3 regions of the Heyndrickxia vini genome follow, and region 3 is predicted to be linked to each of the others. Evidence: predicted binding sites of a transcription regulator. Region 3 holds the regulator's gene; each other region holds the start of a gene.

Region 1 (10,950 bases), 1.5 Mb from region 3:
CATTAATCTTTTCTTATTTACAATATATTTTTATTATAATATTTTACCGTACCCCTAACAAGCTTTATTAGGATTTTGAATAATAAAAGACTTTATTCTTGTTTCATTATTTCTCGCGAATGATAATTTCACCATTAACTAAATCTGCGACCAAGTCTTTGGCTTCCAAATGATCCAAATAGAAGTCAGTAACCTTGTCACGAATCTGTTGTTCAATCACACGACGCAATGGCCGTGCGCCCATGGCTTCATCATAGCCCTCTTCAATTAAATAAGCTTTAGCTTCATCACTGACCTCTAACGTCAACTCTTTCTTAGCCAACGTTTTGTTGACATCGGTAATCATTAAGTCAACAATTTGCTCTAGATCGCCCTTAGTCAAATGGCTAAACTCAACGATCGCATTGAAACGATTTAAGAATTCCGGACGGAAGAAAGGAGCCAGTTTGTCCATTAACGGCTTGTCCTTGGCTTCATCACCGAGCAATCTCTCATTTCCGAAACCGGCATTCGATGTCGCGATAATTACCGTATTCTTGAAGTTCACGACGTTACCTTGTCCGTCAGTCAAACGACCATCATCCATCACTTGCAATAAAAGCGTCAAAACTTGCGGATCCGCCTTTTCGATTTCATCGAGCAAAACAATCGAGTACGGATTTCGGCGTACACGTTCGGTCAACGTGTTGCTGTTGTCGTCATAACCAACGTAACCCGCAGTCGTTCCAATTAATTTTGAAACCGCTATGCGATCCGAATATTCACTCATGTCCAGTCGGATAACCGCATCTTTATTACCAAACATATCGAATGCTAATTGCTTAGCAAGCTCGGTTTTACCAGTACCGGTTGGACCAACAAATAAGAAACTCCCGATTGGCCGATTGCCTTCATCAAAACCTGCTCGATTCCGGCGAATCGCCCGGCTAACAGCTTCAACTGCTTCATCTTGGCCAATCACGCGCCCCTTCAATCGTTCACCAATCGTTTTCAAGCGTTCAATATCTGATGCTCCCATTTGCGAAACGGGAATACCAGTAAGGCGTTCTACACTTTCCGCTACATCGTTGACAGTTGCCACAACTTCTTCTGGTGGCTTTTCACCAGCGGTGATTTTACTTTCAAGATCATTCATTTTATTCTTTAATGCCAGCGCCTTTTCATAGTCTTCTTCACTAACTGCCTTGTCACGCTCGGATTTTACTGTTTTTAATTCAGCTTCTAAACTAACTACGTCACTCATTGGGTGTTTTGCCGACAAATGCGCCGCTGTCATATCGATTAAATCAATCGCCTTATCTGGCAATGAACGTTGCGGGATGTATTGAATGGAATAGTCCACAGCTGCTTTTAAAACATTATCCGGCATCTTGACGTTATGATGTTCTTCGTAAAGCTTGCGAATACCCTTTAAGATTTCAAAAGTATCTTCTGCACTTGGCGCATTCACTGTTACTTCATTGAAACGCCGCGCCAACGCCGAATTTTTCAAAATTGTGTTGCGGTATTCATCTTGTGTTGTTGCCCCAATTACGGTTAATTCACCACGACTCAACGCTGGTTTTAAAATATCCGCCAAGCCCTTAGAACCACTATCGCCACCGGTTGAGCCTGCGCCGATCATTTGGTGAATCTCATCAAAGAAGATAATCACATTCCCGGCCGCTTTGACATCGTCCACAAGTTTTTGTACGTTTTCTTCAAATGCACCGCGGAATTGTGTTCCCGCTTCTAAATTAGACAAATCAATTGAGTAAATTTCTTTGTTTTTAATGGCGGCGGGCACGTCACCATTGACAATCGCTTGCGCCAAACCTTCCACAACAGCTGTTTTACCAACACCTGCATCACCGACTAACACCGGATTATTCTTAATTCGACGACTTAATATTTCCGCCGTTTCTTGAATCTCCGCATTGCGGCCAATAACTGGATCAAGTAAACCTTCTCGCGCTTCTTGTGTCAAATTCCGGCCCAACTTAGCCAAAATACCATCTTGTTTAAGTTGACCATTTTGAGCTGGTAATGTTTGGTCACCCTGATTGCCCGGTAATTGTCCCGTTTGGCGATAATAAGCAAATTCTTCCGGGGTGACTTCACGACCGTTAATCAGATAACGACGCTCTGAGTTCACCCCATTCATCCCTTGCATCATTTTATTAAAAATTTCATGCATATCCGAATTAAATCCGAATGGATCACGATAATTTGCCATATTTGTTCACCTTCCCATGGATTGAAGTTTATTATCAAATTTAGTCTTTTTTACTTGACTAATTTTGACCGGTTTTAATTTTGCTCTTATCTATATAATAGACTTCTTTTGACCAATACAAACATTTCCCTTTTCCTTCAAAATTTAAATCACTTCGTAAATGTAAGGAATGGAACTTTAATGGGTTAATCCTTTAATCCTTCAATCCTTCTCCTAGTCCTTTCAAAAAGTTGATTCCAAACCCCATTGCACGGTTAACATCAGGATCTTTCATTATTTTAATTAGATCAAAAATAGTTACTCTTTTGTTTAATTGAAGTCCTTCCTCCGCTTTTTGAAGGCCTTTAGACAACCCTCCCATCATTTTTTTCATCATTTCGGGATCAAGTTCCGTTAACATGCCAGCTGCGGCCATTGCATTATTAAGTGCATTTGTTACAGGCGGTCGCAACATTTGTCCTACGGCTATTTTTGCCACTTCTTCTTTAGCTTCAACAAGATTATTGATGGCACCAAGAATTCCACTGACATGGAGTTCTTGGAGGAGTTGAATCGTTTCTTTTATCCCATCGGTATTTTGAGATAAGTCTTTTAAAATTTTTTCAAGTAACTGATCTTGTTTTTCTTTCTCGGTCAGAATGGGTTCATCTATCTTCGTAATTGGCTTTGCCATTATTTGTACCCTCCTGGTATATTCACGTCAGCAATTGCTTCGTAATCTTCACGTGCCCATTTACGTTCCACTTGAACACCTAGTTGTGGATTACGTGTTGCATATCTAGGATTATACATTGGAAGTGGTCTTTTTCCTTTTGCTTGAATTAACTCCATTTTTACTTTTGTTTCTTTATAGGCTGGGGTTTGGGTCCGAACATCCCCAACACTTCCGGTTAAAAGATTAACCGCATTTTCATGGCTTACCGAGTGCATAGGAACATACAATTCTTTTCCTTGGACTCGATCGGTTACAACTGCACGAAGCTTAATCGCACCATATGGAGAAACAAGCCGTACTAGAGAACCGTCCTCAACCTTTCGTTCTAGGGCAAGTTCAGGTGAAACTTCTACGAAAACTTCGGGCAATTTGTATTGAAGACCTTGCGACTTATTTGTCATATTACCTACATGGAATTGTTCCAAAAGTCGTCCGTTGTTTAACGTTAGGTCAAAGTCTTGTGTAAATTCTACAGGTGGAACATATTCCGTAAGTGAAAAGCGAGCCTTCCCATCCGGAAAGTTAAAGCGTTCTGTATATAGAAGCGGCTCATCTGTTCCATCTTTTTGCACCGGCCATATTAAACTATTCCATCCTTCAAGCCTTTCGTATGATACCCCTGCAAATGTCGGACAAAGATCAGCAATTTCGTCCATAATTTCACTTGGATGTTTATAGTTCCAATCGTATCCCATATATTTAGCAATTTGCCCTATAATCCACCAGTCCGGTTTTGATTCTCCTAATGGATCTAGCACTTGATACAAGCGTTGAATTCGGCGTTCCGTATTGGTGAACGTTCCGTCTTTTTCAAGGGACGGGGCAGCCGGTAGTACAACATCTGCGAATTGGGCTGTTTTTGTTAAGAAAACATCTTGTACAACAAAGAATTCTAACTTGCTAAGGGTTTCATGCACATGATTTGCGTTTGAATCCACCCATGCCATGTCCTCTCCCATAAGATACATAGCTTTTAGTTTTCCCTCTTCCACTGCCTCTAGCATATCAATGTTCGTAAATCCTGGTTTCTCAGAAATTTTTACGCCATAAGCTTTTTCAAAATTAGCACGTGCCGTATCGTCTGTTAATCGCTGGTTGCCTGCCAGCCATTGTGGCAACGTACCCATATCACATGAACCTTGTACATTGTTGTGACCACGAAGCGGAAATGCCCCTGCTCCATTACGACCGAAATTACCTGATACCAACAAAAGGTTAGCAATAGCACCAGACGTATGGGAACCCGCGATATTTTGGGTAACACCCATCCCCCATAAAATACATGTTCCATCTGCTTCATGGATCATTTGAGCCGTTTTAATTAGTTGTTCTTTTGGAAGACCGGTCACTTCAACTGCGTAGTCAAGTGTATATTTCTTAAGAACTGACATGTATTCTTTAAAGTTACTTACACGAGCTTTAATGAAATCTTCATTGTGCCAACCTTGGTCAATCATATATTTTGCAACGGCAGTTATCCAAACAAAGTCCGTTCCTTGTTTAGGATGTAAAAATAAATCGGAACGCTCCGCTAGTTCATGCTTACGAAGGTCAGATACAATCAATTTTTGTCCACGTAATTTCTTTGCTCGCTTTACTCTTGTCGCTAAAACGGGATGTCCTTCAGTTGGATTGGCACCAACCGTGATAACAAGTCCCGCGTTTTCAATATCCCGAATGGTACCTGAATCTCCTCCATATCCAACGGTTACCAGTAATCCATCTGAAGCTGGGGATTGACAGTAGCGGGAACAGTTATCCACATTGTTCGTTCCAAATACTTGACGAGCCAATTTTTGCATAAGGTAAGCCTCTTCGTTTGTTGTCTTTGACGAACTTACAAACCCAAGTGCATCCCCTCCATACGTTTCTTTAATGGATCCCATTTTTTCCGAAATTAATGTAAATGCTTCATCCCAAGTTGCGGGAACAAATGCTTCCCCTTTTCGGATTAAAGGAGTAGTAAGGCGTTGCTCACTATTTATAAAATCCCAGCCGAATTTCCCTTTCACACATGTAGAGACACTATTTACAGGACTATTTTCAGTTGGTTCTACTTTTAAGATCTTACGTCCTTTTGTCCATACCTCAAACGAACAGCCCACACCGCAAAAAGTACAAACTGTTTTTGTTTTTTTCGTTCGTTTATCACGAGCTGCTGCTTCCACCTCCGATAAGGCAAAAATGGTTTTATAATCGGGTTCGACCTCTTTTATGAGATCAACCATAGGGTTTAATAAGTCATTCGGAATTGCGGTCATAAGCCCTGCTTCACCTAACATCGATTTTTCCATTAATGCATTACATGGACAAACTGTGGCACACTGTCCGCAGGATACGCAAGAGGATTCATTGATAGACTTCCCATCATCCCACACGACACGCGGAATTTCACGGTCCCAATCGATGGATAAGGTTTCATTCACTTGTAAATCTTGACATACTTCTACACAACGTCCGCAAAGGATACATTGATCGGGATCGTATCTGTAAAAAGGATGTGACATATCAACCTCATATCCTTTTTTCCGAAATGGACGAGTTTGGTGTTCAATTTCTAATTGCTCTGCGGTATTATGAACACGACAATTCCCATTGTTATTATCACAAACTGTACAATACAGTAAATGATTTTCTAAAATGCGGTCCATTGCTTCTGTTTGAGCATTTTTGGCTCTATTTGAAGAGGTTAAAATATTCATGCCTTCTTCGAATTCTGTTGAGCAAGCTCTCAAAATTTTCCCGTCTACTTCACACATACAAGTATCACACGTTTGAATGGGACCCAAAACCTCCGAATAACAGATATGTGGATGATCTACCTCTTGTTCCAAAAGATAATCAAGAATTCGAGTCCCTCCTTCTACTTCATGTTGCTTTCCATTAATTATTACTTGGACTTTTCCTCCCATTTTTAATTCTCCTCTTTTTTAAAGTCAAAAAACCCGCCATAAAATAGAGCGTGCAAATAAATACACGTTCTATTTTATGGCGGGCTAATAACTAAGCAGTTTTATCCTACTAGTAATCCATCTCACCATTTACAATGAAAAAACAGGAAATTAAGGCAATTTCTTTATTACCCAACATCAATATTTTCTCATATTTCAGTTTATAAGTTTATTATAATACTTTACACATTTTACCTCAACAGCAAATTTCTTTGATACTGCAATAATTATAGTAAAATTACATAACAAAAATCGTTCTTATTACCCCCCACTTACTGGGGGGATAAATGCAATAATATCTTGATCTTTTATAATTTCATCATCTGTTACAAAGCTTTCATTGATAGCTGTCATAACTTGATTGAAAGATGAAAGAGAATAGTTATTAAGAAGATATTGTTTCAGTTGATAGATAGTTATATTTTCCATATCAATGTTTAATTTATCGGATCCAATCTCTTCACGTATTCCTGCAAAAAATAAAACCGTAATCACTTACTATTCCTCCTCGTCCGGTTTCCCCTCCGGATATTTAGTAGTCTCTAATTGATCTCCCATCCACATTGTTCCGTCTTCCCAAAATTCCTTTTTCCAAATAGGCACAATTTGTTTGATTCGTTCAATCGCATATTCATTTGCTCGGTATGCAGTTTTACGATGTGGTGAGGATACCGCGATTACTACAGCAATATCTGTTATTTCTAGCTTACCTATTCTATGTGTTATGGCAACACATGTATCTGGCCATTTCCCCTTGATTTCTTCACCTATTTGACTTAGCATTTTTACTGCCATTGATTCGTATGCTTGATACTCAAGAGATAATGTTCTCTTTCCTTTTGTAAATTCTCTTACAGTCCCGACAAAGAGTGTAATAGCACCTGCTTCTCTTCTGGAAACCTGATTCGATACTTCCTCTACAGATATCGTGTCGTGTACAATTTTAAATAAATCTTGTTGCACCTTTTTTCACCGCTTCTTCTATTAAAAAGTTTATATAATGTTTTTAATATATTAGGATTTTGACATCGGAAAAAATAGCCATCTATTCCATCGTAATAGGGATACGTTTTGTTCCCATAATTCTTATTAATTTTTAGCCTAGCAGGCGGTAATAAAGATTTTTAGCACGCTCAATATTGTTGGTTCCATGAATAAAGACACGCCCGTCTGTAAATATAACCATTCGATAGTCTTGAAGCTGACAACTTATTAAATATGGATTCTTGGTTACGGGACCGTAAACCTTTAGCGAATTCTCCAACTGGTCAAAATTATATTCAATCATTTTAGCTGGCCTAATTTGTACCGTATTTCGTCCACATACTACTTCTGCCTTTGTCTGATTTTCATAAGTTAAATACGGATAGGATTGGTCCATTCCACAGGATGGGCAACTTTCAGTTTTTATTTTGTCAATCTTAATAGAGTAGTATTGATTACTCCAAACATCAAAAGTCAAAAAAGTATTTCTTACTGTTGAAAAATCCTCTACAAGAATTTTGAATGCTTCCGTTACTTGATAGGCAGAAACAATTTGAACGGCTGGGCTAATAATCCCCGCCGTATCACAAGTTGCTCCTCCAGCGGGAATTTTTTTCAGAATACAATTCAAACATGGTGTTTTTCCGGGTATAACTGTATAAGTGGCTCCATAACTTCCTACACAAGAACCATAAATCCATGGAATGTTATATTTATTTGAAAGATCATTTAAAATAAATCGAATATCAAAATTATCTGTGCCATCGATTATAATATCAGTATTAACTAACAATTTCTCTAAATTATCGGCTCTTGCTTCCATTACAAACGCTTCAATTTCAACTTCCGAATTCATTTGTTTCAGATGCTTTTTGGCAGCAATTGCTTTTGGCAATTGATCATTAGCATCTTTTTCAGTATATAGCTGTTGGCGTTGCAAATTGCTCCATTCAACATAATCACGATCAATAATCGTTAACTTTCCGATACCTGCTCTTACTAAAGCTTCAGCACAAGCACTGCCTAGTGCTCCAGCACCTACGATTAGTACATGCTTACTCCTGATTTTTTCTTGCCCTTCAATACCTATTTGTTTGAATAGCTGTTGCCGTGAATAACGATCAGTCAATGAACTCTCTTCCTTCCTAACACAATATTACCGGACCTTATAAAGTTAGCCATGAATTAACCTTTGTTTTAACCGCCAATATGTGACATTTCCACTTTTGTTCGGTTGTTTGAATGACCATTTGCTCTTTCATCGGAATAACGGTCACCACGATGGTTCCAAATATCGGTGATTTTCTTAGTAATTGCGTCATCTGATTCCCCAGAGCGTAGTAAATGCCGAAGATCAAAGCCTTTTGAGGAAAATAAACAAGTATATAATTTACCTTCAGCAGACACTCGTGCCCTTGAACAAGTTGAACAAAAAGAATCGGTTACAGAAGAAATAATCCCAATTTCTTGGTCACTACCAATATAACGGTACCTAGTGGCTACCTCTCCCACATAATTTGGCTTAATTTGTTCAAGTGGCATGATTTTTTCAATTAGATCTAAAATCTCTTGTTTAGTCATGACTTCTTCCATTCTCCAACCATTTGAATTTCCCACATCCATGTATTCGATAAAGCGGAGAGTATGTTTCTGTTCTTTAAAATATTTTGCCATAGGTATGATATCTTGATCGTTTTTCCCTTTTTGAACAACCATATTTACTTTAACTTTTAATCCCACATTAGATGCCGCCTCAATGCCTTCTAACACCCTTGCCACATTGCTTTTATTTCCATTTAATTGGTTGAAGCGTTGGTCATCTAGAGAATCAAGGCTAACCGTCACTCTTCTTAACCCGGCGTTAAACAACGCGGGTGAAAATTTTTTTAAAAGAGACCCATTCGTCGTAATGCCAATATCCTCCACTTCTTTAATTTCCTTTAACCGACGAATTAATTCAGGAAGATCCTTGCGTAACAGTGGTTCACCTCCAGTAATACGTATCTTTTTGGTGCCTAAGGCAGCAAATATTCGTGCTAACCGTTCCATTTCATCAAAAGACAGAATTTTATCGGAGGATAAAAAAGGATATCCCGGACCAAATATTTCTTCCGGCATGCAATAACGACAACGAAAATTACAACGATCAGTCACAGATAAACGAAGATCTCTCAAAGGGCGTTGTAATTTATCCAGTATAATATTTTCCATATTTCCCTCTTCCTTTACTAGTAGATATCAATAATATTAAATTTCTTTTATTTCTTACCGTTTTTGAATTCGTTCCGGACATGTGTAAATATTAAAAGATTGATTCCTTATAAAACCTACTGTTGTAATCCCTAGATTTTCTGCCAGTTCCAGCGCTAATTCAGTAGGAGCGGATTTTGAAAGAACAATCTCACAACCGATTTTTGCAACTTTCAATAAAATTTCCGAAGATATGCGTCCGCTAAAAACAATGATTTTATTTCCAATCGGGATGTTATTTCTCAAACAATATCCGTATATTTTATCCAAGGCATTATGTCTTCCAATGTCCATCCGACTTAGCTTAAAACCATTTACATCACATAGGGCAGCATTATGAACTCCCCCTGTGTCTCGGAAAGTAGTAGCTGTGTCCTGTAAACTATTCATCAAACGAAGGCAGTCATCTGGAGAAATTTTCACTCGGATTTCATTCATTTTCTTAGCGGTTAGGGCATCGTTAGCGAAGACGAAACCTTGCCTGCTCATTCCACAACAGGATGTTATATAACGTTTATTCTGCAGATTTTGAAAATAAGGATTCAATTTATCTATTTTCACATGTACATATCCTTCTATTTCTTGAACCCAAATTTCCTTGATATCTTCGTATCTCCGCATAATTCCTTCGGAAGCTAAGTAACCGATAACCATATCCTCAATGTACTCCGGTGTGCAAACCATTGTAACCAATTCTTGTTCATTAACTTTTACCGTAACGGGAAATTCCGTAACAATAATATCCTCAGCGTCTTTAATATGTTCGTTTAAAAACTTTAGAATCCTTCTTTTCATTACCACTGGTTGCATACGGTCCCCACCTTTAAATTATATTTTTATAAAGTACTCGTATGTTCACTTTAAAAAAAACTAAAAGCCCATCATAAAATAAAATGTGTACAACTATACACAGTCTATTTTATGATGGGCTAATTACAAAGCAGTATTATCTGCCAGCGATCCATCTCATCACGTAATAAATAAAAAACATGATATTAAGGCAACTTGTAATTACCAAACACCAATGATTTTTTATACTATTATTATAATACTTTAAATGGCTACCCTCAAGTAAATATTCGTAAATTCTCTATTGTTCATATAAATAACTAAGTCGATCCCTGACTCTTGCAAAGTTATTTACCATATTTTCACGTACAATCATTTGTGTACATTTACCTAATTCAAAACAGTACGCAGTTTAGCTTGTGAATAATAATAAAAATCAGGTTCGCCTCGAACCTGATTTTTTTCCACTAATATATCCAAGATGCACCGATTATAATGAGCAATATAAATAATACAACAAGTAACGCAAATCCGCTTCCGTATGCTGCACCACCCATAATAGTCACCTCCCTAACAGAAATAATATATTCTATTCATTTTTAGTTTCGATGTTAATCTGGACTGTCTAATTTAACAAATAAATGCTGCACCTACAATCACCAAAAGAATGAACAATACAACGATTAAGGCAAATCCGCCTCCATAAGCAAATCCCATTTTAAATACCTCCTTTTTTTCTTTTCAATATATCCTATGTACAAACGACTAATGTTGACTAGAGCAAATGCCTAGATTTTCATAAGTGATTTCACACTTATAATCGAAAGTTAAAATTTGATGAGAATTCCGTAAAAATACCATAAGTCTTCCGTTATTATGTTTCTTTTCGGATAAAATTTATGGTATAGTAAGTTTTGTAAGTTTTTATTGGACGATTAATTAGACAGGGAGTTGTTAATTGATGAAAAAATGGGTATTATCCCTTTCATTAGCAGCGGGTGTTTTAGGACTAGCTGCATGTGGCAACAGTGGAGATGTAGTTGTAA
Region 2 (10,950 bases), 1.7 Mb from region 3:
GCGACTTGTTTCAATATAAATCACTCGTTTTGAAAGATGGGGGAGGTCTTCCTCAAATCGATAAGGCGATGGAAGCTCACGCAAGTCAATTTTATTGCGAATTGGATTAATAATGATCTTCTCATTTTCTATATATCCAATACCGTGAACTTGCTTAAAATCTTTCTTTTCTTGAATTTCATTAAGGAGCTGTTTAAATGTTTCTTCACCTTCACCCATTACGATGAAATCAACTTCTGGTATACGCTTAAGCCAATACGTCGTATCGTAGGATACTTCAGGTCCTCCGAGTACAATCGTTAGTTCCGGCATAATTTTTTTTAACATTTGGATGACCCTAATCGTTTCTTCAATATTCCAAATGTAACAGCTGAACCCAAGGACGTCAGGTTTTTTTGTAAATAAATCAGAAACGATATTCATCACAGGGTCTTTGATTGTATATTCGGCTAGTTCAATATTATATTCTGGTGCGGCTGCGGCTTTTAAATAACGAATGGCCAAATTCGTATGAATGTATTTTGCATTTAAAGTACTTGCAATGATTTTCATGAATGTGTATTACCTCTTCTTTCAAATATGCATAAGATTATTTTTAATTCTATCCTAGTATATTTTATAGGAGTACGCACAAAACCTCAATGTTAATAGTTTTCATGATAAATTATTCATATCTATCTTCAAATAGAATTTATAATAGAGAAATGTATGAAAAAGAGTGTAGAAATACGAGGAATATCACGAAGAAATGTCGAAAAACATTCGTGTTCTATGTAGAAATAAAGAAAATTTGTAAAAAGAATGTCTAATATTGCGAATCTATTTACTTTTATGTGTATACCTGCGATAATTCGAAAGGTAGTCGAAAAATATCGATATAAGAATGAAATTGAAGGAGAATGAAAAAGTGTATACCTATGGCAATGCAATAAAAGAAAAAAGATATTTAAAGCGAATTCAAGTAAAAAGGGAAGAAATGATACAACTTGGAAAACGATATGGGTTAACAAATGATAAAACTATTTTTTGCTCTCAGGAATTAGACACGTTATTGAATGAATACTACAAATTCCAACAATCAAATGATAGAAGTTTGAAACCTGTCGTTATCAAGGAATCTTCATTTATTATATATAAAAGTAAAAAACATAGTAATGAGAGAGTTGTGAAATATAACGTATTAAATGCTATTTAAAAAATTATTACACCATGTTTAACCCTCACTGATCATCAATGAAATACGCTCTATTATCTCACCTCAAGTTTAATACATCACCATTTAAAAAGGTTAATCTCCTAACCGAGATTAACCTTTAAAAATAGGAAGGGAAATTAATACTTCCGTGCCTTTATTTATTTCACTTTTTATCGACAAACTTCCATCAAATGATTCAATGATTCTTTTACATACAACTAAACCAAGTCCAGTCCCATTTTCCTTTGAAGTAAAAAAAGGAGTGAAAACTTTTTTTAAGTTTTCTGGAGATATACCCGTTCCATTATCAGAAATAGACAACAATGCGTGACTATCTATCTTTTCTAGATTAAGTATCAATTTGCCTTCACTAGGCATTGCCTCAAGGGCATTTTTTGTTATATTAAGGACAACTTGCTTTAATTGATCAATTGTGGCAAGCACTGTAATTTCCTCAGATTTAATTTGATAGGAATAGTGCACATTGTATAAATTTGATTCGGAATATATTAATGGGTTTAGGTCATTAATCACTTGGTCTAAATGGATTTTTTCCATTTTTTGAATAGTAGGTTTCCCGAGTATTAAGAATTCATTAACAATTTGATTGATTCGATTGATTTCTTTGTGTAAAATCGAAAAGTAAAATTGATCTTTCGGGTCTTTATATTTTTCTGATAGTAATTGTACAAGACCTTTAATACCGGTTAACGGATTTCGAATTTCGTGTGCGGTACTAGCTGCAAGTGTACCAACAAGTTCAAGCTTTTGCGAATCATTTTGAAGTTTTTCCCGTTCTGCTTGTCGTTTAATTGACAATGTATGAAAAAATAAATAAACAACATGAATAACAGTAGTAATGATTAAGAAAAATATAAAAGTATTAATAAAAACGGATTTGATTTTTGGATGTTTAGGAATTAATGTGATTTTCCAAGGAACCCTTTCCAGAGATGTACTTACATAATTATTCGACGGATTTAGAATTAATTGATCATTTGTTGAAAAAATGGGAACTCCTTGTTCACTTTCAACATGAACAAATGTATTAGGAGTTAACATTTGAATAATATTAACAATATAATCCGTTCGAATATGTGCAACGATTATTGCCTGTATGACGTTATTCTTTATTACCGGTGTTACAATGGCGACAACTTTTTTGTTGTTTGATAATGTTTCCACTTGGTCTGAGACGACGGATTGATGAGTTTGATACATCGTCTTAATATAACTTTGATTTTTAAGATTATATTGTTTCAAATAATCATTCGTACCAGTAATGACATTCCCGTTTTTATCTAAAAAATACATACCTCCATATCGTGGGTCTTTTCCACTCATTGTATTAAGGGCTGTTTTTACATCAGTAATATTATTGAAATTTGATTCAAATGTTATTGCCAAAACCTCTAAACTTTTTATTGTCTCCCCAATGACCTGATCTAACTGTCTTTGGTAAATGGATGCATTACGTTCCGTCTGCATAATTGATTTTCCCACATTTTTTTTATAGCTATAGTAACCATATGTTAATGTCAATAAAATAGCGGGGACGAGAACTGGAATAAAATAGAATGCCAATTTTTTAAATTTATTTTTCATGGAAGTACCTCAATTTATATAATTACTCTTTTATCATATTATAAATTGTATTAAAATAATAGAAATCTTATTATTTTAATATGTAGGTAAAGGAATGGATTGAATGGATAATGAAGTTCAGCAATCATTAAAACTATTTATAGTATTATCAAGGGCGTTTCGTGCAGTCAATGAATATACAAATGAGTTTATTCAGAAAAACGGATTAAATCCGACAGAATTTGCGGTGTTAGAGCTGCTCTACCATAAAGGTGACCAGCCATTACAGCAAATAGGCGATAAAATATTATTAGCAAGTGGTAGTATTACGTATGTAGTGGATAAACTGGAGAAGAAAAAGCTTATTGAGCGTGTAGGTTGTGCAAATGATCGCCGTGTAACATTTGCTCACATTACAGACGAAGGGAAGCAATTTATTGAATCTATTTTTCCAGGGCACCAAAATCGGATTCATCAATTAATGTCGGTGCTAAGTTCAGATGAAAAAGAAGTGGCAATTGAATCTTTAAAAAAAATAGGATTAAATATTCCACAAGCATGATAGAATAAAAGCATTTCTTTTCATAAGAAATGCTTTTTTATATGGAAAGGAGGAAATCTTACTATTTATAGCGAATAAATTATGGATTGAATAATTTTTAGTGGGGTGTAAGTAATGAATGTGAGATTTGAGGATTATGAATATAAAAGACCGAATATTGAGGAAGTACAAGCATCTTTTCATAAAGAGCTGGAGAAATTTAAACTTTCTAAAAGTGTTGAAGAGCAAAGTGAAGCAATGAAAAATATTAATAAAATAAGTAATGAAATAGGAACGATGTTTAATCTTTGCTATGTTCGCCATACAATTGATACGAATGATGAATTCTATAAAGCCGAAAATGATTATATGGATGAGATTATGCCTTTAGTAGAAGGTCTCACATCTGAATATTATCAAGCATTAGTATCTTCCGAGTTTCGCTTGGAACTAGAAAATAAGTGGGGAAAGCAGCTTTTTGATTTAGCAGAAGGACAATTAAAAACATTTTCCCCTGAGATTATTCCTTTATTGCAACAAGAGAATAAACTTACATCTGAGTATACTAAGCTTATTGCATCTGCAAAAATTATGTTTGAAGGGGAAGAAAGAACCCTTGCACAAATTGATCCTTTTACGGAATCAAAAGACCGTGAAACAAGGAAAAGTGCGGTAGAGGCGAAATTTGGTTTTTTCGTTGCTCATGAAGATGAATTTGATCGCATTTATGATGAATTAGTAAAGGTTAGAACTGAGATTGCATCAAAACTTGGGTATAAAAATTTCGTTGAGCTCGGTTATTATCGAATGGCACGTATCGATTATAATGCCGATATGGTAGCGAAATTCCGAGATCAAGTAAGAGAATTTATAGTACCTCTTGCAAGTAAATTAAGAGAACGTCAACAAGAACGAATTGGCGTGGATTCTCTTAAATTTTACGACGAGAGTTTTCAATTTTTATCTGGTAATGCCACTCCGAAAGGGAGCCCTGAATGGATTATTGATAATGGTAAACAAATGTATGCTGAATTATCGAAGGAAACAGATGAATTTTTTACATTTATGAATGAAAATCATTTAATGGATTTGGTGGCGAAAAAAGGAAAAGCGAGTGGTGGATATTGCACCTATATTGAAAATTATAAAGCTCCTTATATTTTCTCAAACTTTAATGGTACTTCAGGTGATATTGATGTGTTAACACATGAAGCTGGTCATGCTTTCCAAGTTTATTCCAGTCGTCAATTTGAAATTCCGGAGTATAGTTGGCCGACACATGAAGCTTGTGAAATTCATTCAATGAGCATGGAATTTTTCACGTATCCTTGGATGGAACTATTCTTTAAAGAGGATACAGATAAGTATAAATTTGCCCATTTGAGCAGTGCCTTATTATTCTTACCTTATGGTGTGGCTGTAGATGAATTCCAGCATTTTGTTTATGAAAACCCAGAGGCTACCCCTGCGGAAAGAAAGCAAGCATGGAAAAATATTGAAGCGAAATATTTACCGCATCGTGATTATGATGGTTTAGAGTATCTCGAAAAGGGCGGATTCTGGCAAAGACAAGGTCATATCTATGAATCGCCATTTTACTATATTGACTATACACTTGCCCAAATTTGTGCATTTCAATTTTGGAAGAAGTCACAAGAAAATCATGAAGAAGCATGGAAAGATTATATTCATCTATGTAAACAAGGTGGAAGCAAGTCGTTTACAAAATTAGTAAAAGAGGCCAATCTTATTTCTCCATTTGAGGATGGTTGTGTGGAATCTGTCATTGGTACAATCCAACAATGGCTAGATCAGGTAAATGATAGCAAACTATAAAAAAAAGGAGAAAAGCTTTCATTGCTTTTCTCCTTTTTGGTTAATTTTTAATAGACACACTGATTGTATTGTCTATAAGGGTTGCTACTAATTCTTTTTGATCGGGATGATCTAAAATATAATCCGCAATCCGATCCTCCAATTGTTCTTGGATCACTCTGCGAAGTGGTCTTGCACCAAACGCAGGATGATATCCCAATTCCGCGAGTTTTTCTTTTACTACATTTTCCACATCTAATGTAATATGTTGTTCTGCTAATGAATCATTTAATTCATTAATCATTAAATCAACAATTACTAGTAGATGTTCTTTATTTAATGGATGAAATTCAATGATATTATCAAATCGATTCAAAAATTCAGGTTTGAAAAAGCTTCCTAGCGAATCAAGGATACTTGTCTCTTTGATGGCATTATTTTGATCAAATCCTACATGAATTTCTTTTGTAGCTACACCCGCATTACTTGTCATGATAATGACTGTATCCTTAAAGCTAACCGTACGTCCTTGGCTATCTGTTAAACGTCCGTCTTCTAGGATCTGCAGAAACATATGCTGTACGTCTGGATGTGCCTTCTCAATTTCATCTAAAAGGATAATGCTATACGGATTTCTGCGCACTCTTTCTGTTAATTGGCCAGCTTCATCATGTCCAACATAACCTGGAGGTGAACCGATTAATTTTGATACACTATGTTTTTCCATATATTCACTCATATCAAGGCGAATCATTGCATCCTTCGTTCCGAATAATTCTTCGGCTAATGTTTTTGTTAGTTCGGTTTTCCCAACACCAGTCGGACCTACGAAAAGGAATGAACCGATAGGTCGATTTTTTGCTTTTAAACCTGCTCGGCTACGACGAATCGCTTTAGCGATTTTTTTCACTGCTTCATCTTGACCGATTACTTTTTTTGCAAGATTTTCTTCAATGTCTTTCATTTTTTTCTGTTCATCTTCCTGAAGTTTTCCGACAGGGATTCCAGTTTTTTGTTCGATAATTTCATGGATAAGTGATACATCCACAATGATGGAATGATTTGAGTCTTCATCCGTATTCAATGTTTTTTCCAATTGCTCTTCTTCATCACGTAATTTCGCAGCCGTTTCATAATCTTCTTTTTCTAATGCTTTTTGTTTCTCGGAATCGATTTCAACAAGCCGTTCTTTAATATCCGCACGATCGTTAGTACCGATAGCGAGATTTAATTTAGAACCAGCTTCATCCATTAAATCAATGGCTTTGTCCGGTAAATAACGATCTTGAATATAACGATGTGATAAATTGACACACGCTTTAATTGCTTCATCAGAATAATTTACATGGTGGTAATTTTCGTATTTCTCTTTTAATCCATTTAATATATTGATTGCTTGCTCGATAGTCGGTTCGCTCACTTGAACTGGTTGGAATCGGCGTTCTAATGCAGCGTCCTTCTCAATTTGGCGATATTCTTTTAATGTTGTCGCACCAATGACTTGAAGCTCACCTCTAGCCAAGGCTGGTTTTAAAATATTGCCGGCATCCATAGAACCTTCAGCAGAACCTGCCCCTACAAGAAGATGGATTTCATCAATAAATAACAGTATATTTTTTCGACTTTGTAATTCTGTAATTAATTGTTTCATTCGTTCTTCAAATTGTCCACGTATCCCGGTATTTGCAACTAGTGAAGCAACATCTAGTAAATATACTTCTTTATTTTTTAATTTTGCTGGAACATTGTTTTCAGCTATTTTCAAGGCAAGTCCTTCGGCGATAGCTGTTTTCCCGACACCCGGCTCACCAATTAATACAGGATTGTTTTTATTTCGGCGGTTTAATATTTCTATCACACGATTAATTTCCTGATCTCTTCCGATTACAGGGTCTATTAATCCTGCTTTCGCTATATTTGTTAAATTTTTACCGAATTTATCTAAAAAGCTGTTATTTCCTGTATGTTGAGCTTCTTGAGTGTTCACAGTATCCTTAGGGGAATTCCCCAATCCTTTAAATATATCTTCAAATCCATTCATTGAAGGAATACCACCAAATGGTGTCTTTTTCATAGAAAACTCATTTTGATAGCATTCGGAACAAAGATGAAGATTCTGTGTGTGACCATTTATATTTACTCTTAATTGAACATTTGCTAAGTTCATTTGACATTTTTGACATTTCATAAAAGCATTCCTCCTTAAATAGCAATGCAATATTATTTTGATAAAGTTTGATTTTGACTAACTTTGACCTTATTTATCTAAAAATGATGGTCTTTGCTAATTTTGACCATCTTTGACCTTATGAACTTATCTTACACCCAATTTTATATTTTGTAAACTATTTTTTGATCTTTTTTGACCTATTTAAAAAAATATATTATTGTCGTATTTTTCATTGCTTGTACATATGGTTTAGTAGTGGAAACAAATGTGAGGGGATATAAATGAAAAAGTGGATTGGTGCATGTCAAATTGCTGCAGTTTACGTTGGAACGGTAATTGGAGCTGGCTTTGCAACAGGAAGGGAAATTGTTGTGTTTTTTACGAAGTATGGGTTTATCGGAATTTTGTCTATTCTTATTGCAGGATATTTATTTATTGTATTAGGCTCAAAAATCATGGTAAAGGCGATTGATCTTAAGGCACATTCATATGAGGTCTTTAATCAATATTTATTTGGAAGAAGAATTGCGAAGCTGATGAATATATTTATGTTGCTTATGTTATTAGGTGTTAGTGGAGTTATGTTTTCAGGTGCAGGTTCTGTTTTTGAGGACCACTTGGGATTGGACAAAAATATAGGAATATATCTTACCATTGGATTAACCATACTCATTATGGTTATTGGCACAAAAGGGGTATTTGCGGTTAATTCGTTCGTAGTACCGATGATGGTACTATTTAATTTTATCATTATGACACAATCAATCGTGGCGCCAAATTTTGCGAATATATTTTTTCATATACCAGAAGTAGAGAATGGATGGAGGTTTTTCCTCTCCCCATTTTCCTATGCTGCTCTTAATTTAACATTAGCCCAAGCTGTGCTGGTACCTATAGCCTATGAAGTAAATGATAAAGAGATTGTCAAATGGGGTGGAATAATCGGAGGGGGATTATTAACACTTATACTAATATCCAGCCATATTACACTCGTTATGCTGCCAAATGTGAACCAATATGATATCCCAATGGCAATTATTGTACAAAACACGTTTAGTAGTATTTATTTTATTTATGTAGCCATTATTTATGGAGAGATTTTCACATCGATTATTGGGAATATTTATGGTCTAGGAAAACAACTGCGACAATATCTTTCTTTGAAAATGTTTTGGATATATATGATGATCATTGCCGTAGTCACGTTAATAAGTAAGATTAATTACGGAACGCTTCTTTCATTTTTATATCCACTATTTGGTTATATAAGTTTACTATTTATCATATTGTTATGGGTGAAAAAAGACAAAATAAACCTCAAAAAATAGGTTTGTTCTGAACCTGTTTTTTGAGGTTTAATGAAGTGGGAGAACAACTATTAGTAATAAATCAAAAATTAAATGGGAAATAACGACTAGAGGGATACTTTTAAATTTAAAATAAAGTGTTCCCCACACAATCCCTCCAACTAAAGCTGCAAATATTAAAACGATATTACCTGAATAGATGAATACAGAAGCGTTTAAAATGGCGGTTATTAAAACGGCAATCCAGCCTTGTATATGTTTCATGATTCTTTTTTGAATAAAGCCACGCCAAAAGATTTCTTCGCCAGGCGCCATAATAAATACTAAAACAAAATAATGCCAAACCCACTTCGGAGAAAGTAAATGATAGGTTTTTATTACTTTATTCTCCAAGAAAGGAGAAACAATGGAGAAAAACCAGTCTCCAATCCAAAAGATTAAATATAAGCCTATGCCGGACACTATAGCTTTAAATAAGTATTTCTTTGTAGATATATCATCCTCAGACTTTTCATTAACAATAGAATAGCTTATAAGTAATAAAGATACAGCAGTATATATGTACCAAAATATTGATTTATCGTTGAATGTAATATACAACAATACATGCGCTAACAATATTCCTAGAATTAGCTTAATATCTGTCGCGCTGCGTTTCATTTGAAAGTAATCTCCCCTCGACTAAACAATAATAAACAATTTATAAAGTAATTTTAACAAATAACAGTAAGAAATAAAATATTTGTTCTGAGATAAGAAAGTATAAATTTTATAGGATTAATGTTCCCAATAAATATCTGCTTTGTCTAGCTCCAGCGCCTATCCACTAGAAAACTTCAGGACTTTTCCCTACGATAAGTCAACATCGATTCGCCCTTCAGGCTCAACGTGTTTCCTTTATCTCAGTCAAAGTCATTCCAGTTTTTACGTCGATGAGCAAGGCGCTTGCGCTTTTCTAAGAATGAAATTGACTTATATAGAAAGGACTAAAAAAATTGACTATTCTAGCCAATTTTTTTAGTCCTTTCTATGCGTTGATTGATTCTTGAATGATGGTGTAATTTTTATGATTAATTACTGTTTTTTCTTCTAGTTCGAGATCTCGATAATTCTCCATATATGTTAAGTCAACAATTACTGAGTTTTCATTCACCTTCTCAACAACGCCACGTAAACCGTTTTTAAATTCAATAACATTTCCAACATCGGCTTTTTTCATCTGACGTCCCCCATTTCGCATTGATTATTTATTGATAATTTTCTAATATCTTCTATTAAGTTTGCACCATTTTATAGAAATTTTCAAGTTTTTAAACAAATTTTTCCCTTTTTAATTGAACAGGAATGTGTTAATTTAAAAAAGATTTGTTTAGTATCGCCGATATGGAGTGTGGTTCTTTTGACACAGGAAAAAATAATGGAGTTGCTAAATCAACTCCGCACGGGAGAAATGAAAGAATTATATATTGATAATGCTGATTTCTATGAAGTGCGAAAAATTATCGTGGAACAGGATGACTTTAAACATTTTCAAGGAATAGCTCAACGAAATGGTCATGTAATTTATAAATATTTGGAAGTACCTAGAAGCTAATAGGTGCAAAGAGTTCTTTTGAAAGAACTCTTTTTTTTGATAATAGCCTATTTTTATAAAATTTGGTATATTTGTATTATATAGAAAACGTCGACAAGGGGGACTACAGATGGAAAATAAAATAAGCGAATTAAAGAGAGAAATAGCTAAAGTTATTGTCGGTCGGGAAAAAGATATTGAATTATTGACCATTGCCTTAATTCAAGGCGGGCATATTTTATTGGAAAGTGTTCCTGGGACAGGTAAGACATTACTGGCTAAAACATTTGCAAAATGCATCAATGGTGATTTTAAACGAATCCAATTCACGCCAGATGTATTACCAACAGATGTGACGGGAATGCAGTTTTTTAATCCAAAAAATCAGCAATTTGAATTAAGACAAGGACCAATCATAACGAATATTTTACTAGCCGATGAAATTAACCGAGCTACACCAAGGACACAATCAAGTTTGCTTGAAGTCATGGAAGAAAGACAGGTAACAATTGATGGTGAGACCCTTAAAGTAGAAGAACCATTCATGGTAATTGCTACACAAAATCAGGTGGAATCACAACAAGGGACATTTCCGCTGCCAGCAGCACAGCTTGATCGGTTTTTTATGAAAATATCGATAGAGTATCCTACATACGAAGAAGAAAGAGATATTTTAAGAAAATTTCAAAAGGAAGAACCATTATCAACTGTCCAAGCAATCCTTTCGAAAGAAGAGTTGATTTATTTAAAACAAGAAGTTAAAAA
Region 3 (10,950 bases):
CATCTACTTGGATTGGCTGGAATCTCCGTTCTAAAGCGGCATCCTTCTCGATGTATTTACGGTACTCATCTAAGGTTGTGGCACCAATACATTGTAATTCTCCTCTTGCTAAAGATGGTTTCAAAATATTTGAAGCATCGATTGCACCTTCTGCACCACCAGCTCCAATGAGAGTATGAAGCTCATCAATAAACAGAATGATATTGCCCGCTTGGCGGATCTCATCCATCACCTTTTTTAAACGGTCTTCGAATTCCCCCCGATATTTTGTACCTGCTACTACAGTACCCATATCCAGCGTCATGACTCTTTTATCACGAAGTGTTTCGGGTACTTCGTTATTAACAATTTGTTGAGCGAGTCCTTCTGCAATAGCAGTTTTACCCACACCAGGTTCACCAATTAACACAGGATTGTTTTTTGTACGTCTGCTAAGAACTTCAATAACTCGTTGAATTTCCTTGCTCCGACCAATGACAGGATCTAACGTCTCTTCCCTTGCTATCGCTGTTAAATCACGTGCAAGACTATCCAAGGTCGGTGTATTTGCATTTGCAGTGCTTCCTCCCTGATGACTTCCTGCTTCATTACTTCCCAAGAGCTGAAGGACTTGTTGTCTTGCTTTATTCAAGCTAACTCCTAAATTATTTAAAACTCTTGCAGCAACGCCTTCTCCTTCACGAATAAGACCAAGCAGTATATGCTCTGTGCCAACATATGAATGACCTAATTTTCTAGCTTCATCCATTGATAGTTCAATTACCTTTTTGGCTCGAGGGGTATAATGAACCGTTTGTCCGGAATCCTGCCCTTTACCAATTAAATTTTCAACCTCAATTTGAATTTTTTCTGGACTCAATCCAAGTCCATACAATGCTTTTGCCGCAATCCCTTCACCTTCTTGAACTAAACCAAGAAGAATATGTTCTGTGCCAATATTATTATGTTTTAACCGTATTGCTTCTTCCTGTGATAGCGCCAATACTTTTTGAGCCCTTTCAGTAAATCGTCCAAACATCATTACGATCTCCTCCTAGCCATTATTTACTTCTTCAAGTTTTAATCGCTCTCGAATTAGCGTTGCCCGACGTATGTCTCTTTCATGGGGACGAAGAGGTCCACCTGCATATTGTTGTAAAAAACCAGGTTGAGTTAATATCATTAATTCATTAAGTATATTTTTAGATACATTTTTTATATATCCTGTATCTATTCCTAAACGTACATCAGATAAGCACTGCGCCGCCTCTTTAGACTCAATAATTCGACTATTTGATAATACTCCGAAGGAACGATATACTTTATCTTCTAATTGTATGTTTGAGGTTTTAATCAATGCTTCTCTAGCTGACCTTTCTTGTGCTATTATTTGCTGCACCACACTCATCAAATCTTCTACAATATCAATTTCTGTTTTACCAAGGGTAATTTGATTTGATATTTGAAAGATGTTTCCTAATGCTTCGCTTCCTTCTCCGTAAATTCCTCTAACAACCAAACCTAATTGGCTAATTGCTGGAATAATTCGATTCATCTGTTGAGTTAAAACCAAGCCGGGTAAATGAACCATAACCGATGCCCTCAGACCAGTACCTACATTAGTCGGACAACTTGTAAGATACCCTAACTTTTCGCTAAAAGCATAATCAATATGTTCCTCCATTAAATCATCGATTTTGCTTGCCTTTTCGAGTGCCTCCTTCAATTGCAGGCCCGGAAATAAGCATTGAATTCGAATATGATCCTCTTCATTAATCATGATGCTTACATCCTCTTCGCTTGTTAAAATAACAGCACCATGTGATGATTCATCTGCTAAATTCGGACTGATAAGATGTTTTTCAACCAAAACCTTTTTCTGTAAGGTTTGTAAATCGTCCATTCTTAGTAATTCCATATTATTTTCATGAAATGACTCGGATTGTAAAGCAGTCTCTACTTTAGCAATTATTTCCCTTGCCTCCTCGTTACTAAACAAGGTTGGAAAATTAAATTGTTTAAAATTCCTCGCTAAGCGTACTCTAGAACTTAATACTATATCAGAATTAGGTCCTTCTAAATTCATCCATGCACTTACAGCTTGGTTAACAAACCTTTCCAGGCTCATGAAGTTTCACTCCCTTCATTGAGAAGTGAGCTCTCCAAAGCACGAACTTGATCTCGAATTTCTGCAGCTTTTTCAAATTCCTCACTTTTTATTGCATGTTGTAAATCAAGTTTCAATTGCTGTATCTGTCTTTTTATATGAACTGTTCCCCCTATTCTTTTAGGAAGCTTTCCGTGATGTTCAAGATTTCCAACATGCAGTCTTTTAATGATTGGTTCTAAACGCCCGCTAAAAGCATCATAACAATGAGCACATCCAAAGCGACCAATATTTACAAACTGTTTAAAAGTCATTTTACAATTTGGACATTGCAGGATTTCATTTTTTTGAATTGTTTCCTGCTTTGCCTGTTGGAACACCGGGTCAAAATTCAATAGCCCAGCTAAAATATTATTAATCGAAAATCCTGGTTCTCCTTCGAACATAAACATTTCACCTTTTTCCTGAGCACACTTATCACAATAATGGATTTCAGTCTTTTCTCCATTAATGATTTTGGTGAAATGTAGGGTTGCCGGTCTTTCATTACATTCCTGACAGATCATTACATTCACCTCTACAATTATTTATATTTCAATGACATCAACATTGCGCTTAGCATTCGTGATCTAAGTTGATCTCTTTCTGGAAGATCAATATATAGGACTGATCGGTCCATCACACTTAGCATAATTTTAGCTTCCCTTTCGGTAATAACCTCTTCTTCCACTAAACGCATAATGACATCTTCTGCATTTGCTTGAGATATTCTTGTTTTTACTAATCGCAATAAATGGTCAATTAAATGTGCCTGGTCATGTGGTCTTACTTTTATAATTCGAATATACCCTCCACCACCTCTTTTACTCTCAACTAAATAACCTCTTTCTATAGTAAATCTTGTATTGATTACGTAGTTAATTTGTGAGGGTACACATTGAAATTTATCAGCCACTTCACTTCTTTTAATTTCAACAATTTCACTGCCATTCATTTCTAAAACTTGTTTTAAATAACCTTCAATTATATCTGATATGTTTTTCATCAAGTCCACCTCCTCCTCCGAGTTGACTTTGACTATATTTGACTTTAATTATACATGAATTAGTAAAAAAAATGCAATTAGAATGTTTATTAAAAATAGTTTTGCCAAGAAGATGAAGATTAAAACTGAAATACTAAATAATAGTGGAAGGGCACTCTTACTAAGGTGCGATAAACTTTAGCGGGAGGAGTTTTGAATGGTCTTTCTGTTTTTTTGATTGGTTTTGAGCTTTTCATAATTGGTTTGTTAATTATTTTGATCGGTTGCTCTTTATTTAATTCGTTTCTGACCTTTTTTGATTGGTTTCTATCTTTTTTTGATTGGTCCTTTTACTTGTTCGATTGATTTGTAGTCTTTTTTTATTGGTCTTTTTATTTTTGCAAATTGTTTTATCAGGGACTGTCTTTTTATTGCTTTTTATATATAAAAACAAAAAAACACGGAGCATACACTCCGTGTTTCATTTGCCTGGCAACGTCCTACTCTTGCAGGGGGAGAGCCCCCAACTACCATCGGCGCTGAGAAGCTTAACTTCCGTGTTCGGGATGGGAACGGGTGTGACCTTCTCGCCATAATTACCAGACTATAAAAATTTTAGGGTTTGTTCCCTCAAAACTAGATAGATGAGAAATACTTCGTAATAACATTGAATCAAATTAGGATAAGTCTTCGACCGATTAGTATTCGTCAGCTCCATGTGTCGCCACACTTCCACCTCGAACCTATCAACCTGATCATCTTTCAGGGGTCTTATTTAGATAAACTAAGGGAAATCTCATCTTGAGGGGGGCTTCATGCTTAGATGCTTTCAGCACTTATCCCTTCCGCACATAGCTACCCAGCGATGCCTTTGGCAAGACAACTGGTACACCAGCGGTGCGTCCATCCCGGTCCTCTCGTACTAAGGACAGCTCCTCTCAAATTTCCTACGCCCACGACGGATAGGGACCGAACTGTCTCACGACGTTCTGAACCCAGCTCGCGTACCGCTTTAATGGGCGAACAGCCCAACCCTTGGGACCGACTACAGCCCCAGGATGCGATGAGCCGACATCGAGGTGCCAAACCTCCCCGTCGATGTGGACTCTTGGGGAGATAAGCCTGTTATCCCCGGGGTAGCTTTTATCCGTTGAGCGATGGTACTTTCCATGCGGAACCACCGGATCACTAAGCCCGACTTTCGTCCCTGCTCGACTTGTAGGTCTCGCAGTCAAGCTCCCTTGTGCCTTTACACTCTGCGAATGATTTCCAACCATTCTGAGGGAACCTTTGGGCGCCTCCGTTACCTTTTAGGAGGCGACCGCCCCAGTCAAACTGCCCGCCTGACACTGTCTCCCACCCCGATCAGGGTGCGGGTTAGAATTTCAATACAGCCAGGGTAGTATCCCACCGACGCCTCCACCGAAGCTGGCGCTCCGGCTTCAAAGGCTCCTACCTATCCTGTACAAGCTGTACCAAAATTCAATATCAGGCTGCAGTAAAGCTCCACGGGGTCTTTCCGTCCTGTCGCGGGTAACCTGCATCTTCACAGGTACTATAATTTCACCGAGTCTCTCGTTGAGACAGTGCCCAGATCGTTGCGCCTTTCGTGCGGGTCAGAACTTACCTGACAAGGAATTTCGCTACCTTAGGACCGTTATAGTTACGGTACCGCCGTTTACTGGGGCTTCAATTCAAAGCTTCGCTTGCGCTAACCTCTCCTCTTAACCTTCCAGCACCGGGCAGGCGTCAGCCCCTATACTTCGCCTTGCGGCTTCGCAGAGACCTGTGTTTTTGCTAAACAGTCGCCTGGTATATATCACTGCGGCTCTCTCGGGCTTGCACCTAACAGAGCACCCCTTCTCCCGAAGTTACGGGGTCATTTTGCCGAGTTCCTTAACGAGAGTTCTCTCGCTCACCTTAGGATTCTCTCCTCGCCTACCTGTGTCGGTTTGCGGTACGGGCACCTTTCACCTCACTAGAGGATTTTCTAGGCAGTGTGGAATCAGGAACTTCGGTACTATATTTCCCTCGCCATCACAGCTCAAGGTACATGGTGACGGGATTTGCCTCGTCACCCCTCTAACTGCTTGGACGCGCTATTCCAGCAGCGCGCTTACCCTATCCTCCTGCGTCCCCCATCGTTCAAACGGTGAAGAGGTGGTACAGGAATATCAACCTGTTGTCCATCGCCTACGCCTTTCGGCCTCGGCTTAGGTCCCGACTAACCCTGAGCGGACGAGCCTTCCTCAGGAAACCTTAGGCATTCGGTGGAAGGGATTCTCACCCTTCTTTCGCTACTCATACCGGCATTCTCACTTCTAAGCGCTCCACCAGTCCTTACGGTCTAGCTTCTCAGCCCTTAGAACGCTCTCCTACCACGGACACCAGACGGTGTCCATCCACAGCTTCGGTGATACGTTTAGCCCCGGTACATTTTCGGCGCAGAGTCACTCGACCAGTGAGCTATTACGCACTCTTTAAATGGTGGCTGCTTCTAAGCCAACATCCTGGTTGTCTAAGCAACTCCACATCCTTTTCCACTTAACGTATACTTTGGGACCTTAGCTGGTGGTCTGGGCTGTTTCCCTTTTGACTACGGATCTTATCACTCGCAGTCTGACTCCTAAGGATAAGTCATTGGCATTCGGAGTTTGTCTGAATTCGGTAACCCGATGAGGGCCCCTAGTCCAAACAGTGCTCTACCTCCAAGACTCTTACCTTAAGGCTAGCCCTAAAGCTATTTCGGAGAGAACCAGCTATCTCCAAGTTCGATTGGAATTTCTCCGCTACCCACACCTCATCCCCGCACTTTTCAACGTGCGTGGGTTCGGGCCTCCAGTAAGTGTTACCTTACCTTCACCCTGGACATGGGTAGATCACCTGGTTTCGGGTCTACGACCTCAAACTCATTCGCCCTATTAAGACTCGCTTTCGCTGCGGCTCCGCCTCTTCAGCTTAACCTCGCTTGAAATCGTAACTCGCCGGTTCATTCTACAAAAGGCACGCTATCACCCGGCGTCTTTCCGAAGGAAATACGCATAGGGCTCTAACTACTTGTAGGCACACGGTTTCAGGTTCTCTTTCACTCCCCTCCCGGGGTGCTTTTCACCTTTCCCTCACGGTACTGGTTCACTATCGGTCACTAGGGAGTATTTAGCCTTGGGAGATGGTCCTCCCTGCTTCCGACGGGATTTCACGTGTCCCGCCGTACTCAGGATCCACTCTGGAGGGAACGAAGTTTCAACTACAGGGTTGTTACCTTCTTTGACGGGCCTTCCAGACCTCTTCATTTACTTCGTTCCTTTGTAACTCCGTATAGAGTGTCCTACAACCCCAAGAGGCAAGCCTCTTGGTTTGGGCTTCTTCCGTTTCGCTCGCCGCTACTCAGGAAATCGCGTTTGCTTTCTCTTCCTCCGGGTACTTAGATGTTTCAGTTCCCCGGGTCTGCCTTCCATACTCTATGTATTCAAGTAAGGATACTACCCCATTACGGGCAGTGGGTTCCCCCATTCGGAAATCTCCGGATCAAAGCTTGCTTACAGCTCCCCGAAGCATATCGGTGTTAGTCCCGTCCTTCATCGGCTCCTAGTGCCAAGGCATTCACCGTGCGCCCTTACTAACTTAACCTAAAAAGGTTGTTTATTACTTACTTAATGGATTCATCCATAAAGTGGCGATTCTCGGTTATTACTTGGTTATTTCTCATTTTATCTAGTTTTCAAGGAACAATTAGTTTGAAAGGAATTAACCTCTCAAAACTGAACAAAACGAAAGCGTCTTTTTGTAACCACGTCAGTGGTCTTCCATATTCCTTAGAAAGGAGGTGATCCAGCCGCACCTTCCGATACGGCTACCTTGTTACGACTTCACCCCAATCATCTGTCCCACCTTCGGCGGCTGGCTCCAAAAGGTTACCTCACCGACTTCGGGTGTTACAAACTCTCGTGGTGTGACGGGCGGTGTGTACAAGGCCCGGGAACGTATTCACCGCGGCATGCTGATCCGCGATTACTAGCGATTCCGGCTTCATGTAGGCGAGTTGCAGCCTACAATCCGAACTGAGAATGGTTTTATGGGATTGGCGTAACCTCGCGGTCTAGCAACCCTTTGTACCATCCATTGTAGCACGTGTGTAGCCCAGGTCATAAGGGGCATGATGATTTGACGTCATCCCCACCTTCCTCCGGTTTGTCACCGGCAGTCACCTTAGAGTGCCCAACTAAATGCTGGCAACTAAGGTCAAGGGTTGCGCTCGTTGCGGGACTTAACCCAACATCTCACGACACGAGCTGACGACAACCATGCACCACCTGTCACTCTTGTCCCCGAAGGGAAATCCCTATCTCTAGGGAGGGCAAGAGGATGTCAAGACCTGGTAAGGTTCTTCTTCGCGTTGCTTCGAATTAAACCACATGCTCCACCGCTTGTGCGGGCCCCCGTCAATTCCTTTGAGTTTCAGCCTTGCGGCCGTACTCCCCAGGCGGAGTGCTTAATGCGTTAGCTGCAGCACTAAAGGGCGGAAACCCTCTAACACTTAGCACTCATCGTTTACGGCGTGGACTACCAGGGTATCTAATCCTGTTCGCTCCCCACGCTTTCGCGCCTCAGCGTCAGTTACAGACCAAAGAGCCGCCTTCGCCACTGGTGTTCCTCCACATCTCTACGCATTTCACCGCTACACGTGGAATTCCGCTCTTCTCTTCTGCACTCAAGTCTCCCAGTTTCCAATGACCCTCCACGGTTGAGCCGTGGGCTTTCACATCAGACTTAAGAAACCGCCTGCGCGCGCTTTACGCCCAATAATTCCGGACAACGCTTGCCACCTACGTATTACCGCGGCTGCTGGCACGTAGTTAGCCGTGGCTTTCTGGTTAGGTACCGTCAAGGTACCGCCCTATTCGAACGATACTTGTTCTTCCCTAACAACAGAGTTTTACGATCCGAAAACCTTCATCACTCACGCGGCGTTGCTCCGTCAGACTTTCGTCCATTGCGGAAGATTCCCTACTGCTGCCTCCCGTAGGAGTCTGGGCCGTGTCTCAGTCCCAGTGTGGCCGATCACCCTCTCAAGTCGGCTACGCATCGTCGCCTTGGTGAGCCGTTACCTCACCAACTAGCTAATGCGCCGCGGGTCCATCTGTAAGTGGTAGCTAGTGCCACCTTTCAATTCTTCTTCATGCGAAGAAAAAAGTTATCCGGTATTAGCCCCGGTTTCCCGGAGTTATCCCAGTCTTACAGGCAGGTTACCCACGTGTTACTCACCCGTCCGCCGCTAATCATCGTAGGAGCAAGCTCCCACAAAGATTCGCTCGACTTGCATGTATTAGGCACGCCGCCAGCGTTCGTCCTGAGCCAGGATCAAACTCTCCAAAAAGATGTTTGATATAGCTCTAGTTTAAAAATAAATTAATTGACGTTTCGTTTTGTTCAGTTTTCAAAGATCAATTTTTCAAAGACAACTTTTATAATTTATCATTATTAAGTTTCTTTGTCAATAACTTTTTTCATTAAAATATCTTATGGTGGAGCCTAGCGGGATCGAACCGCTGACCTCCTGCGTGCAAAGCAGGCGCTCTCCCAGCTGAGCTAAGGCCCCATATTAGTTTTTGTATATAATGGTCGGGAAGACAGGATTCGAACCTGCGACCCCTTGGTCCCAAACCAAGTGCTCTACCAAGCTGAGCTACTTCCCGTACTTAATGGCGCGCCCGAGAGGAGTCGAACCCCTAACCTTTTGATCCGTAGTCAAACGCTCTATCCAATTGAGCTACGGGCGCATATAATGAAAGTTATTTCGCTTCGCAAAAAAACTTTGGTGCCGAGGACCGGAATCGAACCGGTACGGTAGTCACCTACCGCAGGATTTTAAGTCCTGTGCGTCTGCCAGTTCCGCCACCCCGGCAAGGGTTGTCTGGAGCGGAAGACGGGATTCGAACCCGCGACCCCCACCTTGGCAAGGTGGTGTTCTACCACTGAACTACTTCCGCGACTTAATTAGTTATAATGCGGGTGAAGGGAGTCGAACCCCCACGCCTTGCGGCGCCAGATCCTAAGTCTGGTGCGTCTGCCAATTCCGCCACACCCGCGTAAATTTAATGGTGAGCCATGAAGGACTCGAACCTTCGACCCTCTGATTAAAAGTCAGATGCTCTACCGACTGAGCTAATGGCTCATTTCTTTTAAAAATGGTGCCGGCCAGAGGACTTGAACCCCCAACCTACTGATTACAAGTCAGTTGCTCTACCAATTGAGCTAGGCCGGCATATTACTATTTTGTTAATATGGTGGAGGATGACGGGATCGAACCGCCGACCCCCTGCTTGTAAGGCAGGTGCTCTCCCAGCTGAGCTAATCCTCCATTTATTATACAGCCTGGCAACGTCCTACTCTTGCAGGGGGAGAGCCCCCAACTACCATCGGCGCTGAGAAGCTTAACTTCCGTGTTCGGGATGGGAACGGGTGTGACCTTCTCGCCATAATTACCAGACTATAAAAATTTTAGGGTTTGTTCCCTCAAAACTAGATAGATGAGAAATACTTCGTAATAACATTGAATCAAATTAGGATAAGTCTTCGACCGATTAGTATTCGTCAGCTCCATGTGTCGCCACACTTCCACCTCGAACCTATCAACCTGATCATCTTTCAGGGGGTCTTATTTAGATAAACTAAGGGAAATCTCATCTTGAGGGGGGCTTCATGCTTAGATGCTTTCAGCACTTATCCCTTCCGCACATAGCTACCCAGCGATGCCTTTGGCAAGACAACTGGTACACCAGCGGTGCGTCCATCCCGGTCCTCTCGTACTAAGGACAGCTCCTCTCAAATTTCCTACGCCCACGACGGATAGGGACCGAACTGTCTCACGACGTTCTGAACCCAGCTCGCGTACCGCTTTAATGGGCGAACAGCCCAACCCTTGGGACCGACTACAGCCCCAGGATGCGATGAGCCGACATCGAGGTGCCAAACCTCCCCGTCGATGTGGACTCTTGGGGGAGATAAGCCTGTTATCCCCGGGGTAGCTTTTATCCGTTGAGCGATGGCCCTTCCATGCGGAACCACCGGATCACTAAGCCCGACTTTCGTCCCTGCTCGACTTGTAGGTCTCGCAGTCAAGCTCCCTTGTGCCTTTACACTCTGCGAATGATTTCCAACCATTCTGAGGGAACCTTTGGGCGCCTCCGTTACCTTTTAGGAGGCGACCGCCCCAGTCAAACTGCCCGCCTGACACTGTCTCCCACCCCGATCAGGGGTGCGGGTTAGAATTTCAATACAGCCAGGGTAGTATCCCACCGACGCCTCCACCGAAGCTGGCGCTCCGGCTTCAAAGGCTCCTACCTATCCTGTACAAGCTGTACCAAAATTCAATATCAGGCTGCAGTAAAGCTCCACGGGGTCTTTCCGTCCTGTCGCGGGTAACCTGCATCTTCACAGGTACTATAATTTCACCGAGTCTCTCGTTGAGACAGTGCCCAGATCGTTGCGCCTTTCGTGCGGGTCAGAACTTACCTGACAAGGAATTTCGCTACCTTAGGACCGTTATAGTTACGTAGCCGTTTACTGGGGCTTCAATTCAAAGCTTCGCTTGCGCTAACCTCTCCTCTTAACCTTCCAGCACCGGGCAGGCGTCAGCCCCTATACTTCGCCTTGCGGCTTCGCAGAGACCTGTGTTTTTGCTAAACAGTCGCCTGGGCCTATTCACTGCGGCTCTCTCGGGCTTGCACCCTAACAGAGCACCCCTTCTCCCGAAGTTACGGGGTCATTTTGCCGAGTTCCTTAACGAGAGTTCTCTCGCTCACCTTAGGATTCTCTCCTCGCCTACCTGTGTCGGTTT

Evidence for each region. The regulator CtsR, encoded in region 3, represses protease genes until heat stress. The targets are predictions, from matches to a motif close to ATGGTCAATAAAGGTCAAACA.
Region 1: the regulator CtsR is predicted to act here: its motif matches at 2,311-2,331, upstream of I5776_RS14620 (ATP-dependent Clp protease ATP-binding subunit).
Region 2: the regulator CtsR is predicted to act here: its motif matches at 7,485-7,505, upstream of I5776_RS13730 (ATP-dependent Clp protease ATP-binding subunit).

Annotation. Positions count from the first base shown of each region.
Region 1 is NZ_CP065425.1:2,914,123-2,925,072, forward strand. It holds gene I5776_RS14620 (ATP-dependent Clp protease ATP-binding subunit) at 107-2,215, opposite strand; gene I5776_RS14625 (helical membrane plugin domain-containing protein) at 2,409-2,888, opposite strand; gene fdhF (formate dehydrogenase subunit alpha) at 2,888-5,842, opposite strand; gene moaD (molybdopterin converting factor subunit 1) at 6,143-6,376, opposite strand; gene I5776_RS14640 (molybdenum cofactor biosynthesis protein MoaE) at 6,380-6,844, opposite strand; gene I5776_RS14645 (molybdopterin-synthase adenylyltransferase MoeB) at 6,978-7,994, opposite strand; gene moaA (GTP 3',8-cyclase MoaA) at 8,063-9,076, opposite strand; gene fdhD (formate dehydrogenase accessory sulfurtransferase FdhD) at 9,131-9,910, opposite strand; gene I5776_RS14660 (YjcZ family sporulation protein) at 10,372-10,461, opposite strand; gene I5776_RS14665 (YjcZ family sporulation protein) at 10,535-10,621, opposite strand; gene I5776_RS14670 (peptidylprolyl isomerase) at 10,866-10,950, shown strand, end outside.
Region 2 is NZ_CP065425.1:2,741,521-2,752,470, reverse strand. It holds gene I5776_RS13755 (B12-binding domain-containing radical SAM protein) at 1-552, opposite strand, end outside; gene I5776_RS13750 (aspartyl-phosphate phosphatase Spo0E family protein) at 908-1,195, shown strand; gene I5776_RS13745 (ATP-binding protein) at 1,307-2,800, opposite strand; gene I5776_RS13740 (MarR family winged helix-turn-helix transcriptional regulator) at 2,904-3,341, shown strand; gene I5776_RS13735 (M3 family oligoendopeptidase) at 3,456-5,156, shown strand; gene I5776_RS13730 (ATP-dependent Clp protease ATP-binding subunit) at 5,197-7,323, opposite strand; gene I5776_RS13725 (YkvI family membrane protein) at 7,587-8,633, shown strand; gene I5776_RS13720 (CPBP family intramembrane glutamic endopeptidase) at 8,661-9,272, opposite strand; gene I5776_RS13715 (YkvS family protein) at 9,640-9,831, opposite strand; gene I5776_RS13710 (hypothetical protein) at 10,030-10,206, shown strand; gene I5776_RS13705 (AAA family ATPase) at 10,316-10,950, shown strand, end outside.
Region 3 is NZ_CP065425.1:89,192-100,141, reverse strand. It holds gene clpC (ATP-dependent protease ATP-binding subunit ClpC) at 1-1,021, opposite strand, end outside; gene mcsB (protein-arginine kinase McsB) at 1,034-2,107, opposite strand; gene mcsA (protein-arginine kinase activator protein McsA) at 2,104-2,652, opposite strand; gene I5776_RS00515 (CtsR family transcriptional regulator) at 2,670-3,131, opposite strand; rRNA gene rrf (5S ribosomal RNA) at 3,598-3,714, opposite strand; rRNA gene I5776_RS00505 (23S ribosomal RNA) at 3,789-6,740, opposite strand; rRNA gene I5776_RS00500 (16S ribosomal RNA) at 6,930-8,487, opposite strand; tRNA gene I5776_RS00495 (tRNA-Ala) at 8,634-8,709, opposite strand; tRNA gene I5776_RS00490 (tRNA-Pro) at 8,730-8,806, opposite strand; tRNA gene I5776_RS00485 (tRNA-Arg) at 8,814-8,890, opposite strand; tRNA gene I5776_RS00480 (tRNA-Leu) at 8,927-9,015, opposite strand; tRNA gene I5776_RS00475 (tRNA-Gly) at 9,026-9,100, opposite strand; tRNA gene I5776_RS00470 (tRNA-Leu) at 9,118-9,199, opposite strand; tRNA gene I5776_RS00465 (tRNA-Lys) at 9,210-9,285, opposite strand; tRNA gene I5776_RS00460 (tRNA-Thr) at 9,300-9,375, opposite strand; tRNA gene I5776_RS00455 (tRNA-Val) at 9,396-9,471, opposite strand; rRNA gene rrf (5S ribosomal RNA) at 9,484-9,600, opposite strand; rRNA gene I5776_RS00445 (23S ribosomal RNA) at 9,675-10,950, opposite strand, start outside.